DNA from 3 places in the Anaerolentibacter hominis genome. Region 1 is predicted to be linked to each of the others. Evidence: riboswitches for the same ligand, from Rfam matches in the RefSeq annotation. Region 1 holds a riboswitch; each other region holds the start of a gene.
The links. A riboswitch is a leader RNA that binds a small molecule or an ion and turns the genes downstream of it on or off. The one in region 1 is predicted to bind cobalamin.

Region 1 (10,779 bases):
TGAATTTTAGTTGATCATGGAAGTAGATAAGACTCCCCCCTCTATAGGTGGTGAGTAAATAACAAATTCGTCTTGGTGGGAGCCCAGTCTCCTTCCAAGATAAAGCCCCCGGCGGATTGCAGAGCCGCACAGATGTATTATGTCATGCAAAGCATGACGTGCGGCTCGCTTCAAGTACGCCGAGGCGTACTTGAATATAGAAGAAAGCGGGATAAAACAATGTGGCTGGCAGATGGATGGAACGATTATCAGGTATTGGATGCATCGCAGGGAGAAAAGCTGGAGCGCTGGGGAGACTATATCCTTGTGCGGCCTGACCCTCAGGTGATCTGGAATACACCGAAGACTTTGAAGGAGTGGAAGACCAGAAACGCTCACTATCACAGGAGCAGCAAGGGCGGCGGGGAATGGGAATTCTTTCATCTCCCGGAACGCTGGGTGATATCCTATCGGAATTTGTCTTTTCATTTACAGCCGTTTAGCTTTAAGCATACCGGGCTGTTCCCGGAGCAAGCCGTGAATTGGGACTGGGTCTCCGAAAAAATCAAAAAAGCAAACCGGCCGGTCAAGGTACTGAACCTGTTTGCCTATACCGGGGGTGCAACGGTCTCCGCGGCTGCGGCCGGAGCTTCTGTCACCCACGTGGACGCCTCCAAGGGCATGGTGAACTGGGCGAAGGAAAATGCGGCGGCCAGCGGGCTGAAGGATGCGCCGGTCCGTTATCTGGTAGACGATTGTGTGAAATTTGTAGAGCGGGAAATACGCAGAGGGAACCAATACGACGGAATCATTATGGACCCGCCGTCCTATGGGAGAGGACCGAAGGGAGAGATCTGGAAGATCGAGGAACAGATTTTTCCATTTATTCAGCTGTGTGCAAAGGTGTTGACACAGAAGCCGCTGTTCTTTCTGATTAATTCTTATACCACCGGATTACAGCCTGCGGTGTTATCCTATATGCTAAATACAGTGCTGGTTCAGGAACGAAAGCTGGGAGGAACGGTAACGGCGGATGAGATCGGTCTGCCGGTAAAATGCAATGGGCTTATCCTGCCCTGCGGAGCAACGGGAAGATGGTGTGATGAAGAGGGAAGAGGGAATAAGGAATAATGAAGAAGGAATAATGAAGAATGGAAGGGCAAGTGAAAATTCCTTCGGAACAGTGAAAATGCCCGGTGGGCAGTGGAAACAAGCCTGCGGCTTGGTGAAAAAGTAGAGAGGAACTCGCAGATATGACAGGCGTCGCTTTTAGCGGCGCCTGTTTTGGCTTTTAATGTCTTCTATTAGATTCTGATATCCCTGAAAACCGAGATATCCATGCTTTAGGGGCGGGTCCTGGTTTGGTATGCCGAAGGGCTTTTGGATGGCCAGCCGGCAGGGATGATAACCGAAGTTTCTTTCTGTGACGACCGAGTTCCCCAGGAGCAATTCCGGGTGCTGTTCCCGAATCCAGGTGTCCGCGGCTGTTTCTTCATATTGCTCAATCGGTTCTGTCCATTCTGAATGCTTTTTCTTTTCGAAAGCGAGGGCTTTTACATTGCTGATGTTCAGTTCTTCTTTCAGGAAGCGGGACAGGGCGGCGGCCATGGAACTTTCGCTTACGATACAAGCGCCGGCAAGTTCGGGTACTGCAAGGGCGGACAGACGCCTTGTTTCCTGCTGTATGAAATGAGGATCGGGACTCTGGCCGCAGGCCTGTCCTATTTCTTCCAGCCACCGGATGGTTCCCTGAATACCGTAGGGCTGCCCCTCCAGATAGGGAATCGCGGCTTCTTCTTTTAATAACTTGGCAGCCGGCAGGGCTTCTTTTCGCAGTACCAGACTCAAGCTTCCTTCCGCACAGGATGAGAGTGTTTCCAAGTCCGCAAGGCAGGGAAGAATCAGGCCGGGAGTCCAGCCAAACGCCCCTTTCATCAGCCGGACGATCTCATCCACGTCCGGACGGATTCGGGCATAATCAATGGAGGCGCCCAGAATATGAAAAACATTTTTCTTCTGCTTTGCCGGTTTCAGGAATTCACGGACCAGAGACACCATTCCCTTTGCAAGCCCGTCTGTATAGTCCCCTGACAGGCCGGACAGGGAGACAGGGATTAACTTGGCCCGATGTTCTGACTGCTGTTCTGAGCAGAAGGACTCCATATCAAAGCCGATGATGGAGGTAACTGCGGACTGCATGACATAGATTATTTTCGGGGAAATCCGTTTCTCCAGTTCTGCGAGTGCCTTCTCTAACGGACGGCTGTCGCCGAAGGTGAGAACGGAATCTGTAATATGTGTCGAATAAATAGGGGCTTCTTCCATATGCCGGGTGGCAAAGTTGGTGGTCCCCATGGGGCCGAATTCCAGTACGGCAATGCCATCAATACCGGTGACGGCCCACAGAAAGCCCATTCGGTCACTGGGAATCGGAAGATAGCGGTAGACTGCCATCACAATCCCTCCTCTCGTCAGTGCAGGATTCATAGAAATATTCCGCCATAGCGGCGCTTAGAGCAAACCCGGTTTCTTTCGGAAAACCCTCCGGGGATATCATGCGGATACCCATGGCATCCAGCCGGTTCTTATAGCCCCGGCCCACATAGCAGCCGGGTTTTAACTGTCCGCACAAGCTTTCTGTCATGCCAAAATCTGTCAGAAGCGCCATATAAGGATTCATGCCGGAGGCTTTACATTCCTCAAACAATTCTCTGTCAAAGTCATTGTAGCTGATGGTAAAGCAGGCTAATATCTCAAAGTCCAGGCGGTGAAGCAGCAGACAGGTGTCAAAGGTAATCAGGGGTGAATTGGTATAAATGATTCGGCGCATGGGGGCCGGCAGGTGCCGGAGCTTTTCCCAGACTCTTTTTGTATGTACGGCAGCCCGGTCGATTTCCTCATCCGGTTCAAGCTGTAAGCGCTGTTCCAGATTCTGGTAAGCTGCCTTGATTCGGTCGGGATCAGCGTATTTGCCAAATACCTGATAGGGGATGCCCAGGGCCTCCATATTTTTAGCCAGCTTAAGACCGATGGAATCCAACACGAGATTCAGAGCAGCCTTCGGAGCTTCCTTCAATGCATTAAGAGAAGCTTCACCTGGCAGAACGGCCCGGACAGGGATGCCGCGGCGGGCCAAATACCGCCCCAATTCAGCAGACCTCCAATCTTCCTCACGGATGCCCAGGAGATTGACGCCCAGGTGATCTTCGGAACAGGCAGCCATCCGACCGGCAAGGGCAGCGGTCATATCACTCATACCGTCCACGTGGCTGTTCTGCCGGAAGTTGTCTGCTTCCACGCAGAAAACAGCGGCCTGGGTCAGAAAACCGGCTTTGCGAATTAACCCCTTCATATCCTCCCCAATGAGAGCGGTAACACAGGTGGACACCAAATAGATGATTTCCGGGCTGTCTTTTTTCTCAATTTCCTCAATCAGAGAAAGCAGTTGTTTTTCACAACCGAAGATAATATCAGACTCTTCCAGAGTGAAGCAATAAACCGGGGCTTCCATATAGTGTTCCGGATTTACTACCTTCAAGATTTCTTTGCTGTAAAACCCACATTCTTCCGTCCCCATTATAATTACGGCAGTGTGCTCCAGCTGCTGCATGAGCAGAGTGCAGCCAAAGAGCGGACAGTGCATTCCCCGCCGTATGGCGGCAGACGGACTTACAATGTGGGAGTAAGATTGGATTTCTGAGAGTTTTTTTAATCTATAGCCGCTGCTTGTATTCATAACACTTCACACCCCAGAAGTTTGGCCAGGGATTGATACTGATGGGCAAGATCGGATTCGGGAAATGCACTGACAACGGTGCGATTTTGATTCTCCGCCTGCTGTACCAGAGGATCTCTGGAGAGAGAACATAATACTTTAGTGTCCAGTTCCTCTGCGGCTTTCCGGATATTTGCCTCCTCCCCCGGGAACCCCTTGGCATTTACGATCAGTCCGCCGAATCTGGCGTATCCCTTGTCCTGAAAATGATGCAGAGCCGCTGCAATGTTGGAGGCGGCATAGAGGGACATCATTTCTCCGGAGGTAACCACGAAGACTTCCTTCGCATAGCCGTTGCGGATTGGCATGGTAAATCCGCCGCAGACCACATCACCCAGTACATCATAGAGAACCACATCGGGCTGATAAGTCTCGAAGGCGTGCAGTTCATTCAGTTTTTCAAATGCGGCAATGATACCTCTGCCGGCGCACCCCACGCCTGGGGTAGGACCGCCCGACTCCACGCACAGAACCCCATCTTCACCGGTAATCACAATATCTGACAGTTTTAAATCTCCGCTCTGGCCCCGGATGCTGTCCAGTACGGTGGGTATCCTCTGACCGCGGGTGTGAGAGATAGTAGAATCTGACTTGGGGTCACAGCCAATCTGCATCACACGAAGTCCCTGCTTAACCATCGCGCAGGCAATATTGGAGGTGGTTGTGGATTTCCCGATTCCACCTTTCCCATAGATTGCTATTTTACGGATTTCATGGTTCATCTTTTACAATCCTTTCCGGTATGTATACCATTTTTGCTCCTGCTTTATAAGTTCTCATTTCCACAGAAAATACTTCCCGGAACATATCGTCACACATCACATCTTCCGTACCGCCGAAACAGTAACAGGAACCAGGCTTCATGGCATAGATCCGGTCCGAATAAGCGGCAGCCTGGTTTAAATCGTGCAGAACCATGACGATAGTCAGAGAAAGAGAGCGGTTTAGATGACGTATCATCTGTAAAACTTCCAATTGATAGCAGATATCCAGATATGTGGTAGGTTCATCCAGAAGTAAAATCCTGGGAGTCTGGGCGATGGCCATGGTAATCCATGCCATCTGGCCTTCCCCGCCCGACAAAGTGGAAACTGAGCGGTCCCGGAACTGATCCATGCCGGTCTGCTTAAGTGCCTCGTCTACAGCCGCAAAATCAGCCGGTTTCAGCTGCCCGCCAACCCCCGTATAAGGGTATCTGCCAAACTGTACTAGCTGCTCTACCGTCATATCAGGAGGAACCTGTTTGTGCTGGGGAAGAATAGCCAGCTGTTTGGCCAGCTCTTTTCCGGGATAGGCGGACAGTGGTTTTCCAAAAAACTGTATGGTACCGCTGTCGGGCTTTTGCAGCCGGGCCAGTATTTTTAAAAGTGTACTTTTTCCGCAGCCATTGGCACCCACAATTGTCACAATTTCGCCCTGTTCCGCGGAAAATGAGATATCATTAAGAATTGGCGTTCCGTCAATAGAATAATAAATATGTTCTGCCTGTATCACATCTGATACCCTCCCTTCCGACGAAGCAGGTATAGAAAAAAAGGAGCTCCTAAAGCGGCTATCATAATTCCTACATTCATTTCCTCAGGCCGGATCACAATTCTGGCCAGCCAGTCGCAGCAGATGATGAGGGAGGCGCCATTGATGGCGGAAGCGGGCAGGAGATACCGGTAATCCGATCCCACCAGCATTCTGGTAATGTGGGGTACGCACAGACCGACAAATGCAATCTGACCTACAACGCTGATTGCGCTTCCGGCAAGCAGGGAGCTGATCACAATAAAAAGAAGCCGGGTGCGTTCCACATTCAGGCCCAGTCCGGTTGCAACTTCATCCCCCATGGAAAGAAGGTTCAGACGATTGGTAAGACACATGACCAGGATAAGACCCGCCAGCGCATAGGGAAGGATAAGCATAAAATGATTCCAGGTTCTGGCATTTAAACTGCCGACGGAGAAACCGATCATTCCCTGGATTGCATCGGGATGAAGAACAGAAACCACACTGTAAAAGGCATTTAGTATACTGGAGACGGCCACTCCGGATAAAATAAAGCGGACCGGCGCAACCCCATTCTTCCAGGCGAGAAAATAGACCAGCATGGTGGTGACAAAGGCTCCCAGAATGGACGCTGCCGGCGTCAGATAATGGGCAGAGGGAAAATAGACAAACAACAGCAGGGTGACAAGAGCGGCGCCATTTGTTACACCTAAAATGGAAGGAGAAGCCATTGGATTTCTGGTGATGCCCTGCATGACAGCCCCGGACAGCCCCAGACACATACCGGCCAGACCGCCGACTAATGTGCGGGGAAGCCGCACATTAGCCAGAATGATATGATTAACTCCTTCTGATTCCCGAAATAAATCATGAAAAATTTCCGGCAGTGAATACTCTACCGCACCCATTGCAATGCTGAGAAAAAGACCGATCATCAGTATGAGGCAGCAGATTCCGATTCGTGCCAGGCGATGCTTATGGGTAAGAAGGGCCTTGCCCTCCGGGTCTTTTTTAATCATGTTTACATCCTCTAATTAGCAAAGGCATCGGGATAAAGAATCCTGGCAAGATACTCATAAGCCTCTCCATACCTGACATTAGCCTTGTACAGGAATAAGTCGGATGGGAGATGATGATAACGGTCTTCTTTCACTGCGGTCAATGCAAACCAGAGTGGATTTGACTCATAGATTCCGGTGGCGGTCTCCGCACTGCCGTCACCGGAACCTCCCCGTGACAGGACAAACTGCGGGTCCAGCTTAAGAAGCTGCTCCATGCTGATTACAAAATTTTTATCTTCCCCGCGTTCATCCTGGAATGCGACGTTGACCGTGTTCAGATCTTCCAGAAGGCTGCCCAGAAAACCACTGTTTTTCAGTGCATAGATACCATTTGTAGCATGGGGAAGCAGCATAACGATCTGAGCCGGCGTCTGTTTTGCACAGATTGCGCGGACTTCGTTCACCTGGGCAATAGTTTCGGCCGCCCATTTTTTATAGAGATCGGAGCGATCTGTTAAAATGGAGTAGAGCTCCAGCGTTTCCAGAAACCCTTCAAAATTTTCATAATCATAAAGAAGATATTCTACGCCGGCATCCTTTAAGGCTGCAGCCATGTCCTGTCCATCTTTGGACGGTGATCCGAGAATAACCAGGTCCGGATTTTCTGCGAGAACGGCCTCCAGGGAGACGGTGGAGGAACCGCCGATGACTTTTACCGATTTAGCGTCCTCGTTTCGCAGGGCACAGAGCTCTTCGTCTACACGGGCAACCGCTGTACCGCCGCAGTCAAACCATAGATCGTGCCAGTTGTTGGACAGAGTTACAACCCGCTGCGGTTTTATGGTCAGAGAAACCTCCGAGCCGGCGGCATCTGTAAAAGTCACTTTACCGTCGCTTACTTTGAATTTGTCACTGTGGGGAATTGGTGCATCTGAATCGGAATGGGGAGTTGTCTGGGACGAATCCTTAGATTCAGCCCCATCTGAGGACGCCGGAATATCAGTCCCGGATACATCGTTCTGATCACCCGCAGTTTTATCCGAACTGCATCCGGTCAGAAGCACACCCAAGGTTAAGATGACTGCCAGCATAAGAAAATAGAATTTTTTCTGTTTCATTTGTAAAGACTCCTTTCAAAAGTAAAAAGTATAGTCTTCACACAAAAAGCGCCTGTTAATACAAAAAGAGGCACATGGCGCGGCGGCTCCCCTGCATACTGCAGACAGGAAACCGCGCGGTAATGAACCTCCCATTATGTAAAACGAGCATCAAAAAAAGCCAGATGACACAGGCATTTATTTTAATGGCTGCCTTCTGTGGGAAGCAAATCCATTAATTCTGTAAGCAGGTCTTCTGACTTATCGTGTATCGCCGGCCGCGCCTTCTCGCTTTCGCAATGGCATAGTGCGGCGGGCACCCGAAATACAGCAACCCGATTGTTCAGGATTCCCACCTGATTCCCTATTATCCCAACCCTGCGGATGGGCACTTACAAAAAATTTGGTAGATTTCATTATAAGTGGTATACTATAAAAAGTCAATTTCTGTAAGAAACATAAACTGTGCAGCACAAATTGCAGGATTTATGCAGTTTATAACGGAATTAAATCAGTCTTTCTTCCTATTATAAAAAAGAGAGTCAGCCGGATCTGATAGAAATTCGGCTCAGATTTGAAATAGCGGGAGAGAAGAGAACGTCGAAGTAAAAGCAGTACAAAATACCGGGAAAGATCGGCTTGTACAAAGTGCACAAAAAAGAAATGAAAAGTTTGTGAAACTTTGAGAAAAATTTTTGGAAGGAAATTGAAAAGAAATCCTTGCCAATCCCGGAATTTTCCTATATAATAACAAATGTTGTGACATTGATAGCGTAGAAGCGTGAGGTTGCTGCGTAAAATTCGGGTAATACGCGGTATTTTGGCGCAGGTTTTCCGTGGAGCGAATGTCAAGTTATGTAAACTGGCGACAAGTCACTGTACCTAGTTGAATATTCTGCCTTTGGGCAGAAAACGTGTGTAGCACTCATATTCTGAGTGTCATCTATGGAGTTCTGGTATGTGTTTAAACAGGATACACACGGATACGTGTACAGTCACCGCTTGTCGTACTGCAAAAGTGCGAAAAGGAGGCGACTTTTTTTATGGCAAGTCAAGTAATGAGAATTACACTGAAGGCGTATGATCATCAGTTAGTTGATCAGTCAGCTGCAAAAATCATTGAAACTGTAAAAAAGACAGGATCTAAGGTGAGCGGACCGGTGCCGCTGCCGACTAAGAAAGAGGTTGTTACAATTCTTAGAGCTGTGCATAAGTACAAAGATTCCAGAGAGCAGTTTGAACAGCGGACACACAAGAGACTGATTGATATCATCACACCAGGTCAGAAAACGGTTGATGCATTATCCAGACTGGAAATGCCGGCCGGCGTTTACATCGATATTAAGATGAAAACAAAATAATAACAAAAACATAGCAAGTAATCCTTAGGGTTTATTATATAGAGTCCAAGAGCTCGATGAGAGACCAAGCACTCGGGTAGACCATCTAGGATGAGCGTTAGACCTTATGCGAATGTTTCGGTGCCAAATACGGCATCGGAAAGCTCGCTTTCGAGATGCCGTATTTGGCACCGAAAGAAGCGGCGAAGCCGCGGACACCGAGAAACGATAGTTTCGCAGGTGTACATGAGCATAAAAAGTGCAGGCGTGACGAAGTCACGGCCATCGAGGAACGATAGTTCCGAGATGAGCCTGCGGATGTAGAAGCGGCGAAGCCGCGGACACCGAGAAACGATAGTTTCGCAGGTGTACATGAGCACAAGCTTAAGCATACCAGGTAACGCTCCGCTGTAGATTAACAGGAGGTGCAGATTCATAATGAAGAAAGCGATTTTAGCAACAAAAGTCGGAATGACTCAAATCTTCAATGATGATGGAGTTTTAACTCCGGTAACAGTGCTGCAGGCTGGTCCTTGTGTCGTAACACAGGTTAAGACAGCTGAGAACGACGGTTACAGTGCAGTACAGGTTGGTTTTGGCGATGCCAAAGACAAGATCATCACAAAGGACGTAACCGGCAAAAAGACAGTCAGAAACATTCACGGTGTAAAGAAAGCGCAGAAAGGTCTGTTTGATAAGGCAGGCATCGCTTCCAAAAAACATCTGAAAGAATTCCGGTTTGACAACGCAGAAGAGTATGCAGTTGGTCAGGAGATCAAAGCAGACATCTTCGCAGAAGGCGATAAAGTAGATGCTACTGCAAAGTCAAAGGGTAAAGGATTCCAGGGCGCAATCAAACGTCACGGACAGTCCCGCGGACCTATGGCTCACGGTTCCAAATTCCACAGACATGCAGGTTCCAATGGCGCAGCTTCTGATCCGAGCAAGGTGTTCAAAGGCAAAAAAATGCCTGGACATATGGGCGCGGTAAAAGTAACGATTCAGAATCTGGAAGTTGTAAGAATCGATGCAGAAAACAATTTGATCCTGGTAAAGGGCGCGGTTCCAGGCCCCAGGAAATCTATCGTTATGCTGAAGGAATCTGTAAAAGCAATGTAGTGCTTTTAAGAAAGGAGGAACATATTAATGGCAAACGTATCTGTTTACAATATGGAAGGCAAAGCAGTTGATACGATCGAGTTGAATGACGCTGTCTTTGCTGCAAACGTTAACGAACATTTGGTTCATATGGCTGTTGTTTTACAGCTTGCAAATAAACGCCAGGGAACACAGAGCGCAAAAACTCGTTCCGAAGTAAGCGGCGGCGGAAGAAAACCCTGGAGACAGAAAGGTACCGGTCATGCTAGACAGGGATCAACCAGAGCTCCCCAGTGGAAAGGCGGCGGTGTAGTATTTGCTCCGAAGCCAAGAGATTATTCCTTTAAGATGAATAAGAAAGAAAAAGCGGCTGCGATCCGTTCCGCTTTGACATCCAGAGTAAATGAAGAGAAAATTTATGTAATGGATGAATTGAAATTTGACGAGATCAAAACAAAGAAAATGGCATCAGTCCTTTCCGGGCTGAATATCAATAAGGCGCTGGTTGTAATTGCGGATAAAGATGATGTAGTTCTCTGCTCTGCAAAAAACATCCCGGCTGTAAGAGCAATCACAAGCAATTCCGTAAATGTATATGACATTCTCAAATATGAGAACCTGGTAATTACAAAAGACGCAGTTGCTAAACTTGAGGAGGTGTACGCATAATGGCAGATTTAAAATATTATGACGTGATTCTCGCTCCGATCGTAACTGAGAAGAGTATGAATGCTATGAGCGAAAAGAAGTATACTTTCTCCGTTCATCCGGATGCAACAAAAAACCAGATTAAAGAGGCTGTTGAGAAAATGTTTGCCGGCACGAAGGTTGCCAGCGTAAATACCATGAATCTGGAAGGTAAGAACCGCAGACGTGGAAACATTACAGGCAAGACAGCAAAGAGAAAGAAAGCAATTGTACAGCTTACTGCTGACAGTGCTGACATCGAAATCTTTGAAGGTTTATAAAATTTGAGATAGACACTTAAGTTGAAT
Region 2 (10,779 bases), 700 kb from region 1:
ATCGAAGAGCAGGTGAAATCCTGGGGGATTCCGGCGATCGGCAAAGAAATTTTCACAGTTGTAGGCGAGTACAGCGCCAATATGCTGCGCAAGGGCATTTTAAAAGAGAATCTGGATCTGGAAGAGCCGGCCAAAGCACCGGTGAGACCGCCTATTCTCTGTCCGGGATGTCCTCACAGAAGCATCTTCTCCGTATTAAAGAAATTGAAAATTCACGCGGCCGGGGATATCGGCTGTTATACATTAGGTGCGGTTGCGCCGTTAAATGTCATTGATTCCGTTATCTGCATGGGCGCCAGCATCAGCTCCCTTCACGGAATGGAAAAAGCAAAGGGACCGGAATACATAAAGAACTGGGTGGCTGTAATCGGCGATTCCACCTTTATGCATACCGGGGTTAACTCTCTGATGAATATGGTATACAACAAGGGAACCGGAACCGTTATGATACTGGATAACTCCACGACGGCTATGACCGGCCATCAGGATCATGCGGCTACCGGAAAGACGCTGAAAGGCGAGCCGACCAATGCGATTGATTTCGTGAAGTTCTGTCACGGAATCGGCATCGAACATGTGACCAGGGTGGACGCGTTTGACGTGGAAAAACTGACTCAGGTGATCAAAGAAGAAGTGGCAAGAGACGAGATTTCTGTAATTATCGCCCAGTCACCATGTGTCCTTTTGAATAAAGCACCGGTGACCGAACAGTGTTTGGCGGTGCCTGATAAATGTAAGAAATGCAACGCCTGTATGCAGCCTGGATGTCCGGCACTGACGAAAAATGCAGACGGTACAATTGTAATCAACGACACAATGTGCAACGGATGCGGACTTTGTATGTCCCTGTGTAAATTTGGGGCCATCACCAAAGTGACAGTATAGGAGGTAGCGGGATATGGTAACGAAAAACATTATGATTGTAGGCGTGGGCGGCCAGGGAACGCTGCTTACCAGCCGTATTTTAGGCGGTATTACATTGCAGGCAGGTTTTGATGTAAAGCTTTCCGAGGTACATGGAATGGCTCAGAGGGGCGGCAGCGTGGTAACATTTGTCCGCTATGGGGATAAAGTGACGGAACCGATCGTGGAGGAAGGCCAGGCGGATGTATTAATTGCATTCGAGCGGCTGGAGGCGCTGCGTTACGCACATTTTCTCAAAAAGGGCGGCAATCTGATCGTAAATGATCAGCGTATTGATCCGATGCCGGTTGTCATCGGCGCGGCGGAGTACCCTGAGAATATTATTGAGGGATTGTCTGATAAATATAACGTTATGGTAGTGGATGCTATGAGCGAAGCAAAGAAACTGGGCAACTCCAGGGTATTTAATATTATCGTTCTGGGTATGGCTGCCAGACATATGGATTTTTCCAGGGAAGACTGGATTAAGGTCATTGAGAATACCGTTCCGAAGAAAACGATAGAGATCAATAAAAAAGCATTTGAAGCCGGCTACAATATGCAGTAGGAAGGAGTGGTACTATGTTAAAGCAGCTTTCTGTCATTGTGGAAAATGAGCCGGGAAGTCTGGCCAGAGTAACGCACATTTTAAAGGAGAATACCATTAATATCCGTGCAATCTCCACCTTTGATTCGCCGGAGTATTCGATTCTGCGGCTTGTTCTGGACAAGGCGGATGAGGCGAAACAGATTTTGCGCGGGAAGGGATATTCCGTCACCACTTCTGAAGTGATTTCCGTAGAACTGATGGATCAACCGGGGGATCTGGACCGTGTCCTGCAGATTCTGGCCGATGCCTCCATCAATGTAAATTATATCTATTCCTTTGTGCTTCGCAAAAAGGATGAGCCTCTCATGGTCATCAATGTGGATAAGATGCAGGAAGCAGAGGAAATTCTGAAACAGAATCAGGTCAAGGTTATCGACTGTATAAATTGAGGGAAGGGCAGGAGCAAACGATGATTTGGAACGAAACAAAAGAGTGCATGAGCCGGGACGAGATCACACATTTACAGAGCAGCCGGCTTGTTAAAATGGTAAACCGCGTCTATCACAGTGTGGAATTTTACCGCAAAAAAATGCAGCAGCTGGGTCTGGAGCCCGGGGATATCAGAGGAATCGAGGACCTGGACAAGCTTCCGTTTACCACGAAGGATGATTTAAGAGATAATTATCCCTTCGGTCTGCTGGCAGTGCCGGACTCTGAGGTGGTGCGTGTGCATGCTTCCTCCGGTACGACCGGAAAGCCTACCGTTGTAGCTTATACCAGAAAAGACATTGAGATCTGGGCGGAATGTGTGGCCCGGGTATTCAGCATGGGCGGCATCGGCAAAAATGACAAGGTTCAGGTATCCTATGGTTACGGACTGTTCACCGGAGGGCTTGGAGCCCATTACGGTGCGGAAAATCTGGGGGCGACTGTAGTTCCCCTTTCTTCCGGCAATACGAAGAAACAGCTGAATATGATGATTGATTTCGGCGTGACGGCTATTGCCTGTACGCCGTCCTATTTGATGTATCTGACAGAAGCACTGGAGGATTCAGGTCGTATTGATCAGATCAAATTAAAAGCAGCTTTCTGCGGTGCAGAGCCCTGGACAGAAAACATGCGCAGGGAAATCGAGCGACGGCTTCATATCAACGCGTTTGATATTTATGGCTTAAGCGAGATTATGGGACCTGGCGTAGCGGCGGACTGTCAGTATCACAACGGTCTGCACGTATACGAAGATCATTTTATTCCAGAGATCATCAATCCTGAAACGTTAAAGCCGATTGGGCCTGGAGAGACGGGCGAGCTGGTATTTACAACGGTGACGAAGGAGGCCCTGCCTCTGTTCCGGTACCGGACCAAGGATCTGACCAGCATTACATACGATAAATGCGAGTGCGGAAGAACCCTTGCACGGATTTCCCGCTTTACCGGACGGACCGATGACATGCTGATTATCCGCGGTGTGAATGTGTTCCCGTCCCAGGTAGAAGCTGCTCTTCTGGAAATAGGAGAAACCAGCCCGAACTATCTGCTGACCGTAGACCGTATCAACAATCTGGATACACTGGAAGTGCAGGTTGAGGTGGAGGAGCGGTTCTTCTCCGATGAGATCCGTGAGCTGGAGAACCTGACGAGAAAGATTGCCTCTGTGCTGCAGAGTGCCCTGGGTCTGGCTGTGAAGGTGAAGTTGGTGGAGCCGAAGACGCTGGCCAGAAGCGAAGGCAAGGCAAAACGAGTAATCGACAACCGAAAGCTGGTATAGGAAAGGATAGGGATTCATATGGCAAAACAAGTTTCCGTATTTTTAGAAAACCGAGCAGGACGTCTGGAGAAGGTGACGGAAGTTCTGAAGGAGAATGGGATTAACATCGTTTCCCTCAGTCTGGCCGATTCTTCCGATTACGGCCTGGTGCGTATGATTGTAGATAAGCCGGACGATGCAAAAGCCGTGCTGAAAAACGAGGGCCTCTCTGTCATGCTGACCGATGTAGTCTGTGTGCGGGTGCCTCATAAGATCGGCAGTTTAAGCGATATGCTGAAAGTACTCTCAGGCGATAACATCGAGTATCTGTATGCCCTGGTTACCAATGTGTCGGACGCGGCCATGGTGCTGAAAGTAACCGATATTTCAGAGGCTTCCCGTATGCTCAGCCAGGCCGGCTATCACGTCATGACAGATACCGAGACATATTTGGTGGACTGACTGCATAAAATAATAATGACTGAATTACCAGAGGAGACCGATGCGTTCTGAGAAGAAGTGTTCCCTCGTCATAATTGGACTGTTCCTTGCATTCCTGATCGTCTGCACGGTACAGTCCAAATTTTTTGCGGTCAAGCCTGTCACGCAGGGATATTTCCCCAGGTTAAATACCAACAGCGTCACTCTGCGGGTGGGGGAGACCTTTCGTCTTAAAGTGCTGAAGCTGAACAAAAGGGCCACATTTACCTCCGGTGATTTCAAAGTGGCCAGGGTAAACCGCAGCGGACGGATTAAGGCGGTCAGGAAGGGGCACACGGTCATAACGGTGAAAGTGGGAGGATCAAAATTGTACTGCAGGGTGAAGGTGATTGACTAGGCAAAACTGCGGTCCGACAAATTTCTTGGGAAATCAGCACAGAAACAATTGTAAAAAATATGTTTATTGACTATAATATTTTTGTTATGAATTTTACTGAATTAGAAATGCTTATACTGGGCAGCTGCGGTATAAGAGCATGATATACAATAAGTGAGGGTAGAAGATGAAAGCCTTGGGATTTGACAATGATAAATATCTGGAGACACAGTCCAGGCATATAGCGGAACGGATTGCGCAGTTTGACAACAAGCTTTATCTGGAGATGGGAGGAAAGCTCTTTGACGATTTCCACGCTTCCCGTGTACTGCCCGGCTTCATGCCGGACAGTAAGATGAAGATGCTTTTAAATCTGGCCGATGAGGTGGAAATTGTAATTGTAATCAATGCGTCGGACATTGAAAAAAGCAAGGTGCGCGGAGATATCGGGATAACCTATGATGCCGATGTTCTCCGGCTGATTGATGCATTCCGGGGGATCGGCCTTTATGTAGGGAGTGTGGTGATCACCCAGTATTCCGGGCAGCTGGTGGTGGACAACTTTAAAAAGCGGCTCACCAATCTGGGGGTTAAGGTATTTATGCATTATACAATCGAAGGTTATCCCTCCAACATTTCCCATATCGTAAGCGACGAAGGCTTTGGAAAGAATGAATACGTAGAGACATCGAGGCCCCTGGTGGTGGTGACGGCGCCTGGACCGGGCAGCGGGAAGATGGCGACCTGTCTGTCCCAGCTGTATCATGAATATCACCATGGGGTAAAGGCCGGATATGCCAAGTTTGAGACGTTTCCTATCTGGAATCTGCCTTTAAAACATCCGGTCAACCTTGCTTATGAGGCAGCCACAGCTGATTTGAATGACGTGAATATGATTGACCCCTTTCATCTGGAGGCTTATGGTACGACGGCGATCAATTACAACCGGGATGTGGAAGTTTTCCCGGTTCTGAACGCAATATTTGAGAAGATTGCAGGAAAAAGTCCGTATAAGTCACCTACGGATATGGGGGTTAATATGGTAGGCAATTGTATTATCGACAATGAAGTATGTGAGGAAGCATCCAGACAGGAGATTATCAGAAGATATTATCATACGCTGTGCGATCATCGCCTGGGCAGGCTGGATGAGGAATCTGTCTATAAAGAAGAGCTTCTGATGAACCAGGCCGGAGTGACTACAACGGACAGGGCGGTGGTGGAACCGGCGTTAAAGCGGGCGGAAGCGACCGGCATGCCGGCAGCTGCGCTCCAGCTGGAAAACGGTGAGATAATTACCGGCAAGACTTCATCTCTGCTTGGAGCCAGCGCAGCCGTACTTTTAAATGCGTTAAAGGCACTGGGCGGGATTCAGCACGGTATTCCGCTGATTTCTCCGATTGTTATTGAACCGATTCAGAATCTGAAGCTCAAACATCTGGGCAATCATAACCCGAGACTTCACACAGATGAAATTCTGATTGCACTTTCCATCTGTGCGGCCACCAATCCCACTGCGGAGCTGGCGTTAAAGCAGCTTCCCAAACTGCGGGGCTGCGAGGCACATTCATCGGTTATTCTTTCCCAGGTGGACGAGTCTACCTTCCGCAAACTGGGCATTAATTTAACCTGTGAACCAAAATATCAGACCAAGAAGCTGTATCATAAATAAAGCACAATTATAAACGGTATACAAAATATAGGTTCCCATGCCTTACGGCATGTGTATAAAAGGAAGACGGGTGTGAATCCCGCGCAAGGCCGTTGCTGTATTTAGCTGGTAAAAACCAGATGCCACTGGGGTGACTTCTCCGGGAAGGCGGTTTATTACAATGAGCTATAAGCCAGAATACTTGCCTGTATTTTTCGTTGACTCTGCGGATCACCGGAGTTTAGCGTTATGTATCATTACATAAGGATTGACGGAAGCCGGCGTAAGAGCCGGTGAATTTACAGGCATCCGTCTGTCATTACGTACTGTGAAGCGCCCGGTCCGGCATGGACCGGGCGTTTTGTAATCACAGCGGGGAATCCTACAAGAGGGATTCTTTATTCTGAAACAGAAAGGAAAATCACTGTGCAGGAGAATAAGAAAGCCGTCCTGGTGGTAAGCTTCGGAACCAGCTATCAGGATACCAGAGAAAAATCAATCGGAGCAATTGAAAAAGAGATCGCCGGGGCCTTTGAGGGCTGCGGGTTTTTCCGTGCATACACCAGCCAGATGGTAATTAATAAGTTAAAAAGCAGAGACGGGCTGGAAGTTGATAACGTAACACAGGCGGCAGAAAAAATAGTGAAGGCCGGATATAGTCTGCTGACCGTGCAGCCGACCCATGTGATGAACGGAATCGAGTACGATAAGATGAGAGCGGCGCTGAAACCCTATGAAGGAGCGTTTGTGAGAATTTCTTATGGTAAGCCGCTCCTGACCTCCACGGAGGACTTTAGAAAAGCGGCTAAGAGCCTGATGGAAGAAATCCCGGAGCAGCGGGATGGGAATACCGCTGTGGTATTTATGGGACACGGCACCGGGCATTTTGCCAATGCTGCTTACTGTGAACTGGAATATATGTTCCGGAGCCTGGGATATCAGAATGTTTTTGTGGGAACGGTAGAGAGCTTTCCGGGACTTTCTGATGTGATGTCTCAGGTGAATAATTATGGCGCACGGAAGGTGGTTCTCTATCCATTTATGGTGGCGGCCGGAGATCATGCCAGAAACGATATGGCAGGAGAAGAGGAAGATTCCTGGAAAAATCAGTTGATAAAGGCCGGTTACGAGGTGGATTGCGTGATCAAGGGGCTGGGTGAATATAAGGCAGTCCGGGATCTGTTTGTCGTCCACGCCAAAGCGGCGGAACAGGAATAGAAAATCTAACAGACAGAAATGGAGCGATAGACAGCGTGCAGGAACGATACATCACAAAAAACCACAGGAAGCTGCGGTACGGCTATACGACGGGAAGCTGTGCTGCCGCAGCGGCAAAAGCGGCTGTCCTCCTGCTTCTGAGCGGGGAGAGGGTCCCGTCTGTAACGCTTACGGCGCCGAAGGGGGATATTCTGACTCTGCCTGTACACAGCTGGGAGAGGGGAGAAGGCTATGCGGTTTGTTCTGTGATCAAGGATGCGGGCGATGACGCGGATGTCACAGACGGTATGGCAATCTGTGCAAGGGCTGAAAAAAGCAGGGTTGGGGTCAGTATAGAAGGCGGAGAGGGAATCGGACGGGTAACGAGAAAAGGGCTGGATCAGCCGGTCGGGGCTGCCGCCATCAATTCTGTGCCCAGGCAGATGATACGCAGGGAAACGGAGGCGGCCTGCGAGGAGGCCGGGTATGACGCCGGTATCTCGATTCTTATCTTTGCGCCGGAAGGGAAAAATCGTTCCGGGAAGACCTTTAATCCCCGGCTTGGAATAGAGGGAGGAATCTCAATTCTTGGGACCAGCGGGATCGTTGAGCCAATGAGCGAGAGGGCAATTATAGACACAATCTTGACGGAATTAAGAGTACTGGCAGCCGGACAAGTCAAGTGTGCGGTTCTAACACCGGGCAATTACGGGGAGGAATACCTGCGGATGACGCTGGGGCTGGACCCCGGAACATGGGTCAAGTGCAGCAATTTCATCGGCGAGGCGGTTGACGGAGCCTGCGATACAGGGTTTGAGCAGATACTGCTGGTGGGGCATATTGGCAAGCTGTGCAAATTGGCCTGCGGTATCATGAATACCCATTCCCGTATGGCTGACGGCCGGATGGAGGCTCTTACCTGCGCCGCCCTTCTTGCAGGAGCGGACTGCGGGCTGCTGAAGGAACTATATGCCAGCGTAACGACAGACGAGGCGTTAGCCCGGATAAAAGAAAAGGGGATGCTTCCTTCTGTGATGGAGCAGCTTCTCTCAAAAATCGACTTTCATTTAAGACAGAGAGCCGGGGAGGTGCCTGCGGGAGTGATTCTCTTCTCGAAAGAACACGGAACGCTGGGCATGACGGCAAAGGCAGAGCAAATTCTGAAAGAGATCGGAGAGAGGGAGAGGATATAATGGTTTATTTTGTAGGCGCCGGAAGCGGCGCTCCTGATCTGATTACGGTCAGAGGGCAGAGACTGCTGCGGGAAGCGGATGTGATCATCTATGCGGGCTCTCTGGTGAATCCCGCGCTGTTGGAAGAGGCAAAAGAAAATTGTGAGATTTACAACAGCGCCTATATGAACCTGGAACAGGTGATAAGGGTGATGGAGACGGCGGAAGAGGAAGGGCAAATGACGGTGCGTCTGCACACAGGCGATCCGAGCATATTCGGTGCTGTTCGGGAACAGATAGATGCTCTGAAAGAACGGCGTATTCCCTATGAGGTCTGTCCGGGAGTCAGCAGTTTCTGCGGTGCGGCGGCAGCTCTTCAGGCCGAGTATACACTTCCGGGTGTATCTCAGACTGTTATCATCACCCGTATGGAGGGAAGAACCCCTGTGCCGGATAAGGAGAAGCTTAAGGATCTGGCGAAGCACCGTGCTACCCTGATTTTGTTCCTGAGCGCCGGCCTGACCGGCCAGGTACAAAAAGAACTTCTCTGTGAAGGCGGCTACAGTGAAGATACTCCGGCAGCCCTGGTCTATAAGGCAACCTGGCCCGAAGAGAAGGTAGTCAGGGGCGTGCTGGGGCAGTTAAATCAGCTGGCACAGCAAAATGACATTCGAAAGACTGCCCTGATCGTGGTAGGCGATTGTCTCGGCAATGACTATGAGCTCTCAAAGCTTTATGACGCTTCCTTTTCCACCGGATTCAGAAAGGGAACAGAATAATGAAAATTTCAATACTTTCGTTTACAACTCAGGGCGGCGTCCTCAATAAAAAGCTCTGTGATGCGCTGTCCGGCATGGGCCATCAGACAGAAGGGTTTGCTTATGAAAGTTCTGATTTGGCCGGGCTGACCCCCTTTTCAGATTTAGGAGTTCTGACCTGCAGACTGTTTTCTACCCAGGATGCGCTTATCTTTCTGTCTGCCTGCGGCATCGCGGTACGTGCAGTGGCCCCTTGTATACAGAATAAGTGGGAAGATCCGGCGGTACTGGTTATGGACGATGCCGGGCTTCATGTAATATCGCTCCTAAGCGGCCATACAGGGGGAGCGAATAAACTGGCAAGACTGGTGGGCAGGCTGTGCGGGGCGGTTCCGGTGATTACCACAGCCACCGATGTGAATTATAAATTTGCGGTGGATGTGTGGGCAGCAGAACACGGTCTGGCTGTGACAGATTCTGCCCTTGCAAAGGCCGTCTCTGCGGCTGTCCTTAAGGAGAAGCCTGTGGGATTTTCCTGCGGCTATCCCTGTGAAGGATGTATGCCCGAGGGCTTTTGCACGGGTAAAGCAGAGCTTGGAATCTGTGTGGGGGAGCAGACGGTGCAGACGGAATTTGACCGCACCTTATATCTGCCTCCTAAGAACCTGACACTTGGCATGGGCTGCCGAAAGGGAACGGACAGGTCTGCTCTTGAGACCTTTGTGCGGGAGATATACCGGCAATACGGCCTTACGATAGAGAGAACCGTGTTTCTGGTCTCCATAGAGGATAAAAAAGAGGAACCAGGACTTGTGTCCCTGGCAGAAAGTCTGGGGGTTCCGTTTATGACGTACGCAGCTAACGATCTGAATCTCCTGGATGACAAACCGGGACATCCTGTCTTTGCGGCTTCAGAATTTGTCAGGCAGACGGTGGGGGCGGACAATGTGTGTGAGAGAAGCGCATGGCTTGGCAGCGGATTTGGCGTCTGTCTGATTCCAAAGCAGAAAAAAGAGGGCATGACGCTCTCTGTCTATGAATCTGCCTATACACTAAACTTAAAAGAAGAAGGTTGAATGATGATAGTATATGTGGTCGGGCTGGGGCCTGGTTCCAGAGATGAAATTACGTACAAAGCTTTTTCCTGTCTGGAGCAGTGTGAGTTGATCGTGGGATATACGGTTTATGTAGATCTGATCCGGGAGTGGTTTCCGGACAAAGAATTCTATACGACCGGTATGACGGGAGAAAAGAAGCGGTGTGAATATGCAATCTCCCAGGCCAGGTCAGGGAAAAGCGTGGCGGTGGTATGCAGCGGGGATGGGCAGGTTTACGGTATGGCCGGCCTTCTGCTGGAATTAAGCGGGGAGGCCGGGGAACCGGAAATAAAAGTGATCCCGGGCGTGACCTGTGCACTGAGTGCGGGAGCGCTCCTTGGAGCACCTCTTACCTGTGATTTTGCGGTGATCAGCCTGAGCGATCATCTCACCCCCTGGAGCCGTATCGAGAGGAAGCTTCTTCGAAGCGCCGAAGCCGGACTGGTGATCAGCCTGTATAATCCGGCCAGCCGTATGCGTCCGGATCACTTAAGACGGGCCTGTGACGTACTGCTGACCATTCTGAGTCCGGATACTCCCTGCGGCGTGGCCCGGAATGTGGGCCGGAGCGGGGAAGAATGCCGGATCATGACGCTTAGAGAGCTGTCAGGATACCCGGCGGATATGTTTACAACGGTATTTATCGGCAATGAAAGTACAAGGGTGATACAAAATAAGCTTGTTACTCCCAGAGGATATCTGACAGATGGAAAATAAAGATATTATTGTTTTTGCCGGTACGACGGAAGGGCGGCTGCTGTGCCGGTGGCTGCTTGAAGGAGGATACCAGGTATCTGCCTGTGTGGCCACCGGATACGGTGAGTGTATGCTGAGGGATCAGGCGGGGCTGACCATTTATACAGGACGCCTTGATGAGGAGGAGCTTT
Region 3 (10,779 bases), 110 kb from region 1:
CAGGAACAGCTGCTGAACAAAATTACGGAAGTAGATTATGATGTTATTTCGGAGATTGATATAGTTCGGAATATCAATCGGATTATTTCTTATAATGAGAACCAGAAGGACTGTATTATAAAAGAGGGTGACTTCCAGAAGGGTATACGGGAAATTGCGGAGAACTATCTGGATGAGGAAAATGTAAAAGAATATCTGTCAAAGCTGGATTTCGATTATATGAAAAAACGGCTGGATCAGCAGGGGCCTTACAGTTTTATTATTGAGATGAGGGATAAACAGGATAATCTCCATATAAAGCGTATGCAGTTATTTTATATCAGCCAGGAGATGGGACGGGTATGTATGGCCCGAAGGGATGTAACCGACATCGTCAGAAAAGAGCAGCGCCAGAAAGAAGAACTGGCTGCAGCTCTGGTTGCGGCAGAACAGGCCAATGCGGCAAAATCGGATTTCCTCTCCCGTATGAGTCATGAGATCAGGACGCCGATGAATGCAATCATCGGTATGAGCACTATTGCGGCCCGCTCCATCGGAGATGATGAGCAGGTGTCGGATTGTCTGTCGAAAATCGGGATTTCTTCCAGATTTCTCCTGTCTCTGATCAATGATATTTTGGACATGAGCAGGATTGAAAGCGGAAAAATGCTGCTGAGAAATGAAAAAATACCGACAGAAGAATTGATCAGCGGGATTAATTCTATCTGCTATACCCAGGCTTCCTCCAAAGGAGTGGAGTATGAGTGTGTGGTGGACCCGGTCCTGAATGATTATTATATCGGGGACGCGATGAAACTGCAGCAGGTATTGATTAATATACTGAGCAACGCAATTAAATTTACAAATGAGGGCGGCAAGGTTACCTTTTCGGCTTCCCAGCACAGGCGCACCAAGAATGACGCGGTACTGCGCTTTATCGTGAATGATACGGGGATCGGCATGAGCGAGGAATTTCTTCAGCACTTGTTTGAACCGTTTACCCAGGAGTCAATCGGCACGACTTCTCTTTATGGAGGCACCGGCCTGGGGCTGGCGATATCCAAAAGTATAGTGGATATGATGGACGGCAGGATTACGGTGCGGTCTATCAGAGGAATCGGCTCGGAATTTACCGTGGATGTCAAGCTGGGTATCACGGAGGAAGAAAAACTGAGACACAATCAGAAAAAGCATGATCTGCAGTTTTCCCATTTGAAAACACTGGTTGTGGATGATGATGTGGCGGTATGCGAGAGCACGGTAGCAACTCTGAAAGAAATCGGGGTTACCGCGGAATGGGTGGACAGCGGCCGAAAGGCGGTAAATCAGGTAAAATACCTCTGGGAGAGCGGCCGGTATTACGACATGATTCTGATTGACTGGAAGATGCCGGATATGGATGGTATCGAGACGGCCCGCCAGATAAGGGGAATCGTTGGAAACGAGGTTACTATAATTATTATGACAGCCTACGACTGGATTGCCATTGAGCACGAGGCCAAACTGGCCGGTGTCAACCTGCTGGTCAGCAAGCCGATGTTTAAATCCTCTCTGGTTTCCGCCTTTTCAAGAGCCCTGGGGGATAAGGAAGAACAGGAGCAGCTGTCTGAAACGAATGATTATGACTTTAGAGGAAAGCGTGTACTGCTGGCCGAAGATAATGCGCTGAATACGGAAGTGGCTGTGATGCTGCTGGAAGATAAAGGGTTTACTGTTGAAACTGCGGAAAACGGTCTTCGGGCTATGGAGCTGTACAGTAAATCAAAACCGGGATATTACGATGTGATTCTTATGGATATCCGTATGCCTATCATGGACGGCCTGGCTGCGGCAAATAACATAAGACATCTGAGCAACCCGGACGCAAAATCCATTCCTATCATCGCAATGACGGCCAATGCGTTTGATGATGATATCGAAAGGAGCAGGGCGGCGGGTATGAACGCTCATCTGGCGAAGCCAATTGAGCCGGAACGGCTGTATCAGACATTATATGATTTTATTTCCTGGAAGGAGGTCTGAACATGAGCAGATTTCAAGAAATATTTCAGCTCTACGGGGCTGATTACGAGAATACGATGAACCGATTTATGGGAAATGAAGAGATGTACCTTCGGATTCTGGATATGCTGTTTAAAGATGATAATCTGGAGAAGCTGGGAACGGCTCTGGAGGAACAGGACTATAAGTCGGCCTTTGAGGCGGCGCATACACTGAAGGGGGTAGTTGGCAATATGGGATTGACCCCGCTCTATGATGCGGTGTGTGCCATAGTAGAACCTCTGCGTGCGGGGATGGAGACTCTGGATTATCGTGCGCTTTATCAGAACATACAGAGCTGTTTTGAGGATGCGGATCAATTCCGGAGCAGGCTGAAGGAGACAAAAACAGCCTGACTTCGAGTTGTTTTATCGTTAAAGGTAAGTTACTGGTACACGGTTCGCAGAAAGGTGGTTACACGATGGGAAACTGGAAAGACACGCGCGGACGCCTTGCAGAGGCAAAAACTCTCTCGAGCCGTCTGATGCATATGCATTATTGTGAGAAAAATCCGGAAGGAGTAGCAGATTATTTTGCTCCGCAGGTTACCTGGATAGGCGCGGGTGAGGAACAATTCCTGGCAGATCATGATGCTATTGAAAAAATGTTCCGTCAGTTCGGGGGTACGATCCCGCGCTGTACGATTCAGAATGAGGAATACGAGGCGATCCAGCCGGTATCGGGGCTGTATGTGGTGTCCGGAAGAATGTGGATTGAAACTGCTCCTGACGTGGAGATGTACCTGAGGGTGCACCAGCGGGTAACATTTGTCTTTCAGGAGACGGCGCAAGGACTTAAATGTGCCCATATTCATTGCTCCAACCCCTACCAGGAGATGGTTGGAGGGGAGTTCTTTCCTGAAAAAATCGGCCGCCAGTCTTACGATTATGTGCAGGAGCGGCTGTTGGCTCTGGAGGCACAGACGGTTCAGCAGAACCGTCAGATGGACGTGGTCATGTCATCGATCGCAGGAGGTTTGAAAATAAGCAGGGACGACGATACCTATTCATTTGCGTTTGTAAGCCGGGAGGCGGCTGCCCTGTTTGGCTATACAGTAGAAGAATTTATGGAGGTTACAGGCGGGACAGCAGTAGGCGCCGTGTATCCTCCTGATCTGGAACATGCTCTTTCAGACTGTGCTGAGGCATTCCGGGACGGAGGAGTCTCTTATTCCACCCGTTACCGGGTGCGCTGCAAGGACGGCAGTCTGAAATGGATCATTGACAGCGGTAAAAAGGCGCAGGATAAAGAAGGACAATGGATGGTCAACAGCCTGTATCTGGATATAACCCAGACAGAGGAAGCCGCGGAGCGGCTGCGGGAACAGACTTCCCTGCTCACCAGCATCTACGATACAGTGCCCTGTGGAATTCTCCGGTTTGTCCGCCACAACGACGGTACTTATGAGCTGATATCTGTCAATCAGGCTGCAATCTCCATTCTGGGCTACAGCAATCTGGAGGAGGGAATGAAGGACTGGCATGACGGGGTCCTGGGAACCGTAGTACCGGAAGACCGGGCTATGCTCAAACAGACGTACAGCCGGCTTGAAAAGATAGGGGACCGGCAGGACCGGCAGTACCGGGTAATGTGGTGGGATGGTTCCCGCCGCTGGCTTGACGGCACGAACATGATTGTTGACCGGACACCGGAGGGGGAGGCGGTTATCCAGCGTACCTTCGTGGATATTACCGAGCGGAAGCGGCTGCAGCAGCAGCTGGAACGAGAACAGGAAATGTATCGGGTGGCAATGGAGGCCAGTTCCGACGTGATGTTTGAATATCTGATTGATTCGGACACCTTTATCAGCTATGAACCCAGGCACGGATCGGGTGTGATCAGGAGAGAACTTGCTGATTACAGCCGGCAGCTGGCCTATGGTCATATCGTTTATCCGGAGGATGTGCCGGCCGTGATTGACAACATCTGCAACGGCCGCGCCGAGATGTTCGAGGTACGGAAGATGATACCCGACGGCCGGGAGGGAGAATATCAGTGGCATCAGGTAAACAGCCGTCTCATTGAGAAGGATGGGAGGCCCTTCCGTGTGGTTGGAACCATCCGGAATATACACAGAATGAAAGAGACCCTGTCGGAGAATAACGAGAGGCTCCATTTAAGCCAGTCAGCCCTTCAGGCCATAAGCGGAGTTTACATGAGCATCTTCTATGTGAACCTGACAAAGGATCAATATTATGCTGTGCGTCTGCCTCAGGCATATGATGTCCTGTCATTTCCGCGTACCGGAAGTTTTACAGGGGATCTGTGCAGCGGGCTGCTGCCAAATGTGCGGGAGGAGGACCGTCTCCGGGTGTCCCGTGTCTGCACAGGAGAATTCCTGATACAAAGTCTGCCGTTAATCAGCGGACATGTGGAGGTGGAGTTTCGTCTGAATGATAAGGGGCGGGCACCCTCTCCCTGGCTGCGTCTGGAGGTTCATCCGGTTTCGGCGGATAATGCGGATATCAAAACGGTTATTCTTACTCTGCGCAATGTCAGTATGGAGAAACAGAAGGAACTGGAACGGCTGGAGGAAGAAAAGGCGGCCAAGCATGCATTGGAAGAAGCATACGAGGGGGCGAGGAGAGCAAACGAAGCAAAATCAGATTTCCTGTCCAGAATGAGCCATGATATCCGCACGCCTATGAATGCTATCCTGGGAATGACTGCCATTGCAGAGCATCAGATGGATAACCGGGAAAGGATGAAGGACTGTCTTTCCAAGATTCGGGTTTCAGGCAATCATCTTCTGGGATTGATTAATGAAGTGCTGGATATGTCTAAAATCGAATCCGGAACGGTGGGACTCTGCGAGGATTCTTTCCTTCTCAGCGAGATGATGGATGATGTGATACAGATTATCCGGCCGGATGCCGACGCCCGGAGTCTGCGGCTTTCGCTACGCTCGGATATTACCGATGACGCGGTACGGGGAGATGTCATGCGGATGCAGCAGATTCTGCTGAATCTGCTGTCTAATGCAGTAAAATATACGGAGCCGGGAGGTTCTATTTCCCTGAGAGCACAGGAGCGGTCATCCGGCAGAAATGCAATCGGCTGCTATGAGTTTATTGTGGAGGACAATGGAATCGGCATGTCGCCTGAATTCCTCACCAAGCTCTTCTCTCCATTTGAGAGGGCGGACGATTCCAGAGTAAGCAGAGTGCAGGGGACGGGCCTTGGTATGGCGATCACCCGCAACCTGGTTCAGATGATGAACGGTACAATTCGGGTAGAGAGCCGGCTTGATGAAGGCACCCGCTTTACGGTAACTGTGTTTCTGAAACTGGAGGAACGGAAAGAAGCCAGAGCGGAGAGCACAAGACAGAGCAGCCGTAAGCCGTTTACGCCCGGAACCCGGGTCCTTATGGCGGAAGATAATGATATAAACCGGGAGATTGCACAAGAGCTGTTAAAGATGATGGGGCTGGAGACAGCCTGTGCGGTTAATGGGAAAGAAGCGGTGGACCTGTTTGCCGCCGATCCGCCGGGAACCTATTCCCTTATCCTGATGGATATACAGATGCCGGTTATGGACGGATATGAAGCAGCGGCAGCAATCCGGAGCATGGGGAAGGAAGGCGGGAGGCGGGATGCCCTGACGATTCCGATTGTAGCTCTGACAGCAAATGACTTTGCTGACGATGCCTACAGAGCCGTGCAGGCCGGGATGAATGAACATGTGTCAAAACCCCTTGATGTGGAACGGCTTACGAGTGTTCTGCATCGCTGGCTGGATCGGAATCAGAACTAGCGGTTCGCTTTCTTGAATTGACTTCAAGGCCCGGACCGTGTAGAATGTAAAATAATGTAGATTTCAGCAGATAAATCGGATAAGGTTCCCCGGAGCAGAAAAACTCCGGGATGAAAAGGGAAGCCAGGTGTAAATCCTGCGCGGTACCGCCGCTGTAATGGCTGAGTCAGGGCAAGATGCCACTGTCTGTTAAGATGGGAAGGCTGCCTGGGACGAAGAGGCCAGAGCCAGAAGACCTGCCTTATTCGCATAGCCCTTCCATTTCACAGGAGGGCAGCTTACGCGGCCAACGGAACTTTGGCAGATGTAATCGGGACAGCACAGGAGCTGTTTTGTTTTCATACCCTTTTCCGTAGGAAAAGGGTTTTCTTTTTTTGGAGAAACACGGTGCAGGGAGTGGACTGCTGCGGAGCGGCATTTATCGGACGGATCATATTGAATGAATAAAAAAGGCGGAAACAGAGATGAAAAAAGGGACTTTTTATGGTATCGGAGTGGGGCCGGGAGATCCGGAACTGCTTACGCTCAAGGCGGTTTTAGTTATGAAAAGATGCAGGGTAATTGCAGCGCCGAAGACGGCGGGAGAAAATATGACGGCGCTGGAGATTGCAAAGGCGTCAGTGGACTTATCGGATAAAGTTATTTTGCCTCTGCCTTTTCTGATGACGTCTGATTTAAAGAAGGCGGAGGAGGGACACCGAAGCGCAGCTGAGGCGGTGCTGGCTTATCTGAGAGAGGGGCAGGATGTAGCCATGCTCACTCTTGGGGATGTATCGGTCTATTCTACCTATGGATATCTGGCGGAATATGTGGAAGCGGAGGGGTATCCGATTGAAATGATTCCGGGTGTCACAAGCTTTTGCGCGGCGGCGGCCGCTCTCAAAATAAGCCTGACCAGGAAGGATAAGCCGGTTCACATTATACCGGTGGGATACGGGAATCCGGAGGAGACACTGCGGCTTGCGGGAACGCATGTGCTGATGAAGGCGGGGAGGAAACTTCCGGAAGTAAGGGAGATGCTTTCGCATATGGGGCTGAATGAACAGGCCGGTATGGTGGTCAACTGCGGTCTTCCCGGCGAAAAGGTATACGGCAGTATAGACGAAGCCGGGGATGAGAACGGATATTTTGCTACGATTATTGTCAGAAAATGATATGTGAAGAGGGAGAAAGAAAAATGAAATGTAATTCCAGAAAATTGCCAGTTATACTCTGCCTGCTCCTGGGGATGATCCTGCTTGGAGGCTGCAGTCCGAAGGAGGAGAGTACCGGGGCAGCTGCGTATACCTTTACCGACAGTTTGGGAAATGAGGTAGTTATAAAAGAAACGCCGGAACGGACCGTGGCTTTGATGGGGAGCTTTGCAGAGACCTGGCTGCTCTCCGGAGGAACACTCGCTGCTGTGACGGACGACGCCTACAGTGAGAGAAACCTGGATCTGCCGGAGGATACCGTACGCCTTGGACGGTTTCAGGAACCCGATCTTGAGGCGGTGCTTGGACTGAATCCGGATTTTGTCTTACTCTCCGCCGATACCGAAGGACATGTAAAGCTGGCCGGGACATTAAAATCAGCGGGTATCCCGGCGGCATATTTTCGGGTGGATACTTTTGACGACTACCTGGCTATGCTGAAGATATGCACAGATATCACCGGAAGAGAGGATCTTTATAAAGAGAACGGTACAAAGATTCAGGCTGAAATAGATGAGGTAATCTCCTCGGTTCAGGGGAAGGAGGCTCCACGGGTACTCTATATGCGCGCCTATTCTACCGGGGTGAAGGCAAAGGGGGAGGACAGCCTTACGGGAGCCATGCTGGACGATCTGGGCGCGGTTAATATTGTAAATGAGAACGGCGCTTCCCTGCTGGAAAATCTGCAGATGGAGTCTATCATAGCGGCTGATCCCGACTTTATTTTAGTCACAACAATGGGATCAGATACGGAGAAAGCGCTGGAAATGGTTCGAACCACGATGGAGGAAAACCCGGCCTGGGGGTCCTTGACTGCTGTAAAGGAAGGGCATTATCTTGTTCTTCCCAAAGAGCTGTTCCACTACAAACCGAACGCGAGATGGGGAGAAAGTTATGAAATGCTTGCAGAAATTCTCTATGGCAAAGAGCCGGATACAAAGCCATAAGGGTGTTGTTTACATACTTTTAACAGTGCTCCTCACACTTGCCGTCCTGTGCAGCTTAAGCTTTGGCTCCACCGATGCAGGACTTGGAGATCTGTTCTCCTTACTGGCTGGCCAGGGGGGAAGGAGCGGGGATATTATCCTGTACGTGAGGCTTCCCAGGACACTGGGCGCGCTGCTGACCGGGACCGCTATGGCTGTCTCGGGCGTGATTATACAGGGAGTTCTGGCCAATCCGCTGGCCGGCCCTAACCTGATCGGAGTGAACGCCGGTGCCGGACTTGCGGCGATTCTGTGCAGTGCACTGCTTCCGTCCATGCATACAGCTGTGCCGGCCGCCGCATTCGGCGGGGCGCTGGCTGCCAGCCTTCTGGTGTTCTTTTTGGCCAGAAAGACCGGGGCTTCCCGTATCACACTGGTACTGGCCGGTGTTGCCATCAGCGGTATCTTAAGCGCGGTGATCGACACTGTAGCGACGATCAATCCCGATGCGCTTGTGGGAGCCAATGCCTTTATGGTGGGCGGTTTGTCCGGCGTTATGTCAAAAGACCTGATTCTGCCGGGTATTCTTATCCTAGCTGCGGCTGCTGGGGCCTGGCTTTTAAGCTATGAGCTGGACTTATTGTCTCTGGGGGATGAGGTGGCCTCATCTCTGGGGCTTCCGGTCAGGCGGTACCGGTTTTTGCTTCTGAGTGTGGCCTCTATGCTGGCAGGTTCGGCGGTAAGCTTCGCAGGGCTGATCGGATTTGTGGGATTGATTGTTCCCCATGCGGCACGTTTCTTTGTGGGGGAGGAGAATAAAAGGCTGATTCCGGCGGCGGCGCTGCTAGGCGCACTGATGGTTGTAGTATGTGACCTTCTGGCCAGAATTTTATTTGCTCCTTTTGAACTGCCGGTAGGAATCCTGCTGTCCCTGCTTGGAGGGCCGTTTTTTCTGTGGCTTTTAATCCGGCAGAGAGGAGGACGGATGCATGATTGAATTAAGACATATTACGGCTGGTTACGGCGGGGAAATGATCCTGTCGGATCTTTCTCTGTCCTGTCCTGACGGACAGGTGACGGTGCTCTGCGGGCCGAACGGCTGCGGGAAAAGTACGGTGATAAAGGTTGTGTCCCGGTTTCTGGAGCCTGCACACGGGGAAGTGCTTTTAGACGGAAAGAATGTGAGAAATATAGGCGTGCGGGAATTTGCCCAGTCGGCGGCGGTGATGCCGCAGATGCGCGGCAGCGCCAATATAACCGCGCACAGCCTTGTGCTCCACGGGAGGTTTCCCTATCTTGGCTACCCCAGACGCTACAGCAGGACGGATAAAAAAATAGTAAGAGAGGCGATGGAGCGGACCGGCACCTGGGAATTTGCCTCAAAACCAGTCTCTTCCCTCTCCGGAGGTGAGCGGCAGAAGGTATATCTGGCTATGTGCCTGGCCCAGGATACCAGGGTACTGCTTCTGGATGAACCTACTACATATCTGGACATCGAATACCAGCTGGAGCTGATGCAGCTGATCCGGCAGCTGGCGGGGGAGAACAGAACCGTTCTGATGGTGCTCCACGATCTGAATCTGGCTATGACATGCGCAGATCAGATGATCGTGATGGAAAAGGGGCAGATCCGCCTGTCGGGAAAACCGGAGGAAATATATGAGAGCGGCGTGATTGAGCGGGTGTTTCATGTGAAAGCAGAGCAGGTGCGGACGCCGGACGGCGGCAGCCGGTACTTTCTGACTCTATAGAAAATATAGTGCCCGGCTGCAGCCTGGAATGTTGAGAAAATTAGTAGATTAAGTGCGGACTGATTTACACAGTGCAGTCTTGACGTAACGGGACCTGTATAGTAAAATATGCTTGGTTAGATAAAACTAACCAAGCGGGAAATGATTTTAATAGCCATGAGTAAACCGCTCATCAGGCTGTTTTTTAAACATGCGGGGTTAGCATATACTAACCAATTTCGAGGCTATATTCCCGATGGAACCAATCAACATACCAGTTCGGAAGAAAAGGAGATGTGAATGAGTGTTGTAATTGTAGGCGGAAATGAACGAATGGCTGCTCAATATGAGAATATTTGCAAAGCATATGGCTGCAAAGCGAAAGTATTTACAAAAGAAAAAGGCTCGATGAAAAAGAAACTGGGATGTCCTGATTTGCTCATCCTGTTTATCAGTACCGTTTCTCATAAAATGGTTCTCAGTGTAACACAGGAGGCAAAGAAAAACAGCGTCCCTGTTGCACGGGTTCACACCAGCAGCGCAAGTGCGCTTCATACGACTCTGTCTGAATATCGTCTGGCTGTCGGCTGAGAATGGAGACTAACATGTTGCTGGAAAAATATCTGATTGAACACTGTTCGCCCACCCTCGCATCGCTGAAAACGGCCAATTTATTCTGTGTAACGGCAGGACCCAGGCTGGAACAGCAGATAGAGGCATGGAACACAGAATTTAAGAGAAAAGGGCTTTTTCTGATGAAACTGGGCCGCCAGGGGACGAAGGAACTGATCTACCTGTGCCGGAAATCCCGCCTTGAGGCCGACTTAAAAAAGCCGGGCGTGGCAAGATTTTTAAGAGATTACGGATATCAGGATAACGGGGCGGAGTATGCTCTTGGCAGACTAAAAAACCGGCTGGGAGAGATGGAGGATTTTCCTCATGAAATCGGAATCTTCCTTGGCTATCCGCTGGGGGATGTGATCGGCTTTATCCGTAACGCCGGGAAAAACAGTAAGTGCACAGGTTGTTGGAAGGTTTACTGCAACGAGTGCGAGGCATTAAAGCAATTTGAACGATTTAAAAAGTGCCGAGAGGTTTATATACGGCTCTGGAACCAGGGAAGGTCAATACGGCAGCTCACAGTAGCGGTTTAATAA

Region 2: another riboswitch for cobalamin. It lies ahead of ABCW47_RS07140 (sirohydrochlorin cobaltochelatase); the one in region 1 lies ahead of ABCW47_RS03745 (ABC transporter substrate-binding protein).
Region 3: another riboswitch for cobalamin. It lies ahead of cobI (precorrin-2 C(20)-methyltransferase); the one in region 1 lies ahead of ABCW47_RS03745 (ABC transporter substrate-binding protein).

What each region holds. Positions count from the first base shown of each region.
Region 1 covers NZ_JAWDIX010000001.1:834,862-845,640, forward strand. Annotated here, with positions in the region: gene ABCW47_RS03710 (class I SAM-dependent methyltransferase) at 220-1,110, shown strand; gene ABCW47_RS03715 (hypothetical protein) at 1,082-1,216, shown strand; gene ABCW47_RS03720 (nitrogenase component 1) at 1,249-2,433, opposite strand; gene ABCW47_RS03725 (nitrogenase component 1) at 2,399-3,715, opposite strand; gene ABCW47_RS03730 (nucleotide-binding protein) at 3,712-4,464, opposite strand; gene ABCW47_RS03735 (ABC transporter ATP-binding protein) at 4,466-5,248, opposite strand; gene ABCW47_RS03740 (FecCD family ABC transporter permease) at 5,245-6,267, opposite strand; gene ABCW47_RS03745 (ABC transporter substrate-binding protein) at 6,279-7,367, opposite strand; cobalamin riboswitch at 7,576-7,757, opposite strand; gene rpsJ (30S ribosomal protein S10) at 8,390-8,707, shown strand; gene rplC (50S ribosomal protein L3) at 9,125-9,805, shown strand; gene rplD (50S ribosomal protein L4) at 9,833-10,453, shown strand; gene rplW (50S ribosomal protein L23) at 10,453-10,752, shown strand.
Region 2 covers NZ_JAWDIX010000001.1:1,535,179-1,545,957, reverse strand. Annotated here, with positions in the region: gene iorA (indolepyruvate ferredoxin oxidoreductase subunit alpha) at 1-885, shown strand, start outside; gene ABCW47_RS07170 (indolepyruvate oxidoreductase subunit beta) at 899-1,471, shown strand; gene ABCW47_RS07165 (ACT domain-containing protein) at 1,486-1,902, shown strand; gene ABCW47_RS07160 (phenylacetate--CoA ligase family protein) at 1,923-3,221, shown strand; gene ABCW47_RS07155 (ACT domain-containing protein) at 3,240-3,662, shown strand; gene ABCW47_RS07150 (Ig-like domain-containing protein) at 3,703-4,038, shown strand; gene ABCW47_RS07145 (DUF1846 domain-containing protein) at 4,205-5,689, shown strand; cobalamin riboswitch at 5,702-5,892, shown strand; gene ABCW47_RS07140 (sirohydrochlorin cobaltochelatase) at 6,095-6,886, shown strand; gene cbiD (cobalt-precorrin-5B (C(1))-methyltransferase CbiD) at 6,922-8,058, shown strand; gene cobM (precorrin-4 C(11)-methyltransferase) at 8,058-8,816, shown strand; gene ABCW47_RS07125 (cobalt-precorrin 5A hydrolase) at 8,816-9,871, shown strand; gene cobJ (precorrin-3B C(17)-methyltransferase) at 9,872-10,609, shown strand; gene cobK (precorrin-6A reductase) at 10,599-10,779, shown strand, end outside.
Region 3 covers NZ_JAWDIX010000001.1:725,701-736,479, forward strand. Annotated here, with positions in the region: gene ABCW47_RS03195 (response regulator) at 1-2,001, shown strand, start outside; gene ABCW47_RS03200 (Hpt domain-containing protein) at 2,004-2,375, shown strand; gene ABCW47_RS03205 (ATP-binding protein) at 2,441-5,773, shown strand; cobalamin riboswitch at 5,839-6,031, shown strand; gene cobI (precorrin-2 C(20)-methyltransferase) at 6,238-6,927, shown strand; gene ABCW47_RS03215 (ABC transporter substrate-binding protein) at 6,951-7,913, shown strand; gene ABCW47_RS03220 (FecCD family ABC transporter permease) at 7,861-8,889, shown strand; gene ABCW47_RS03225 (ABC transporter ATP-binding protein) at 8,882-9,643, shown strand; gene ABCW47_RS03230 (DUF2325 domain-containing protein) at 9,923-10,213, shown strand; gene ABCW47_RS03235 (DUF3793 family protein) at 10,228-10,776, shown strand.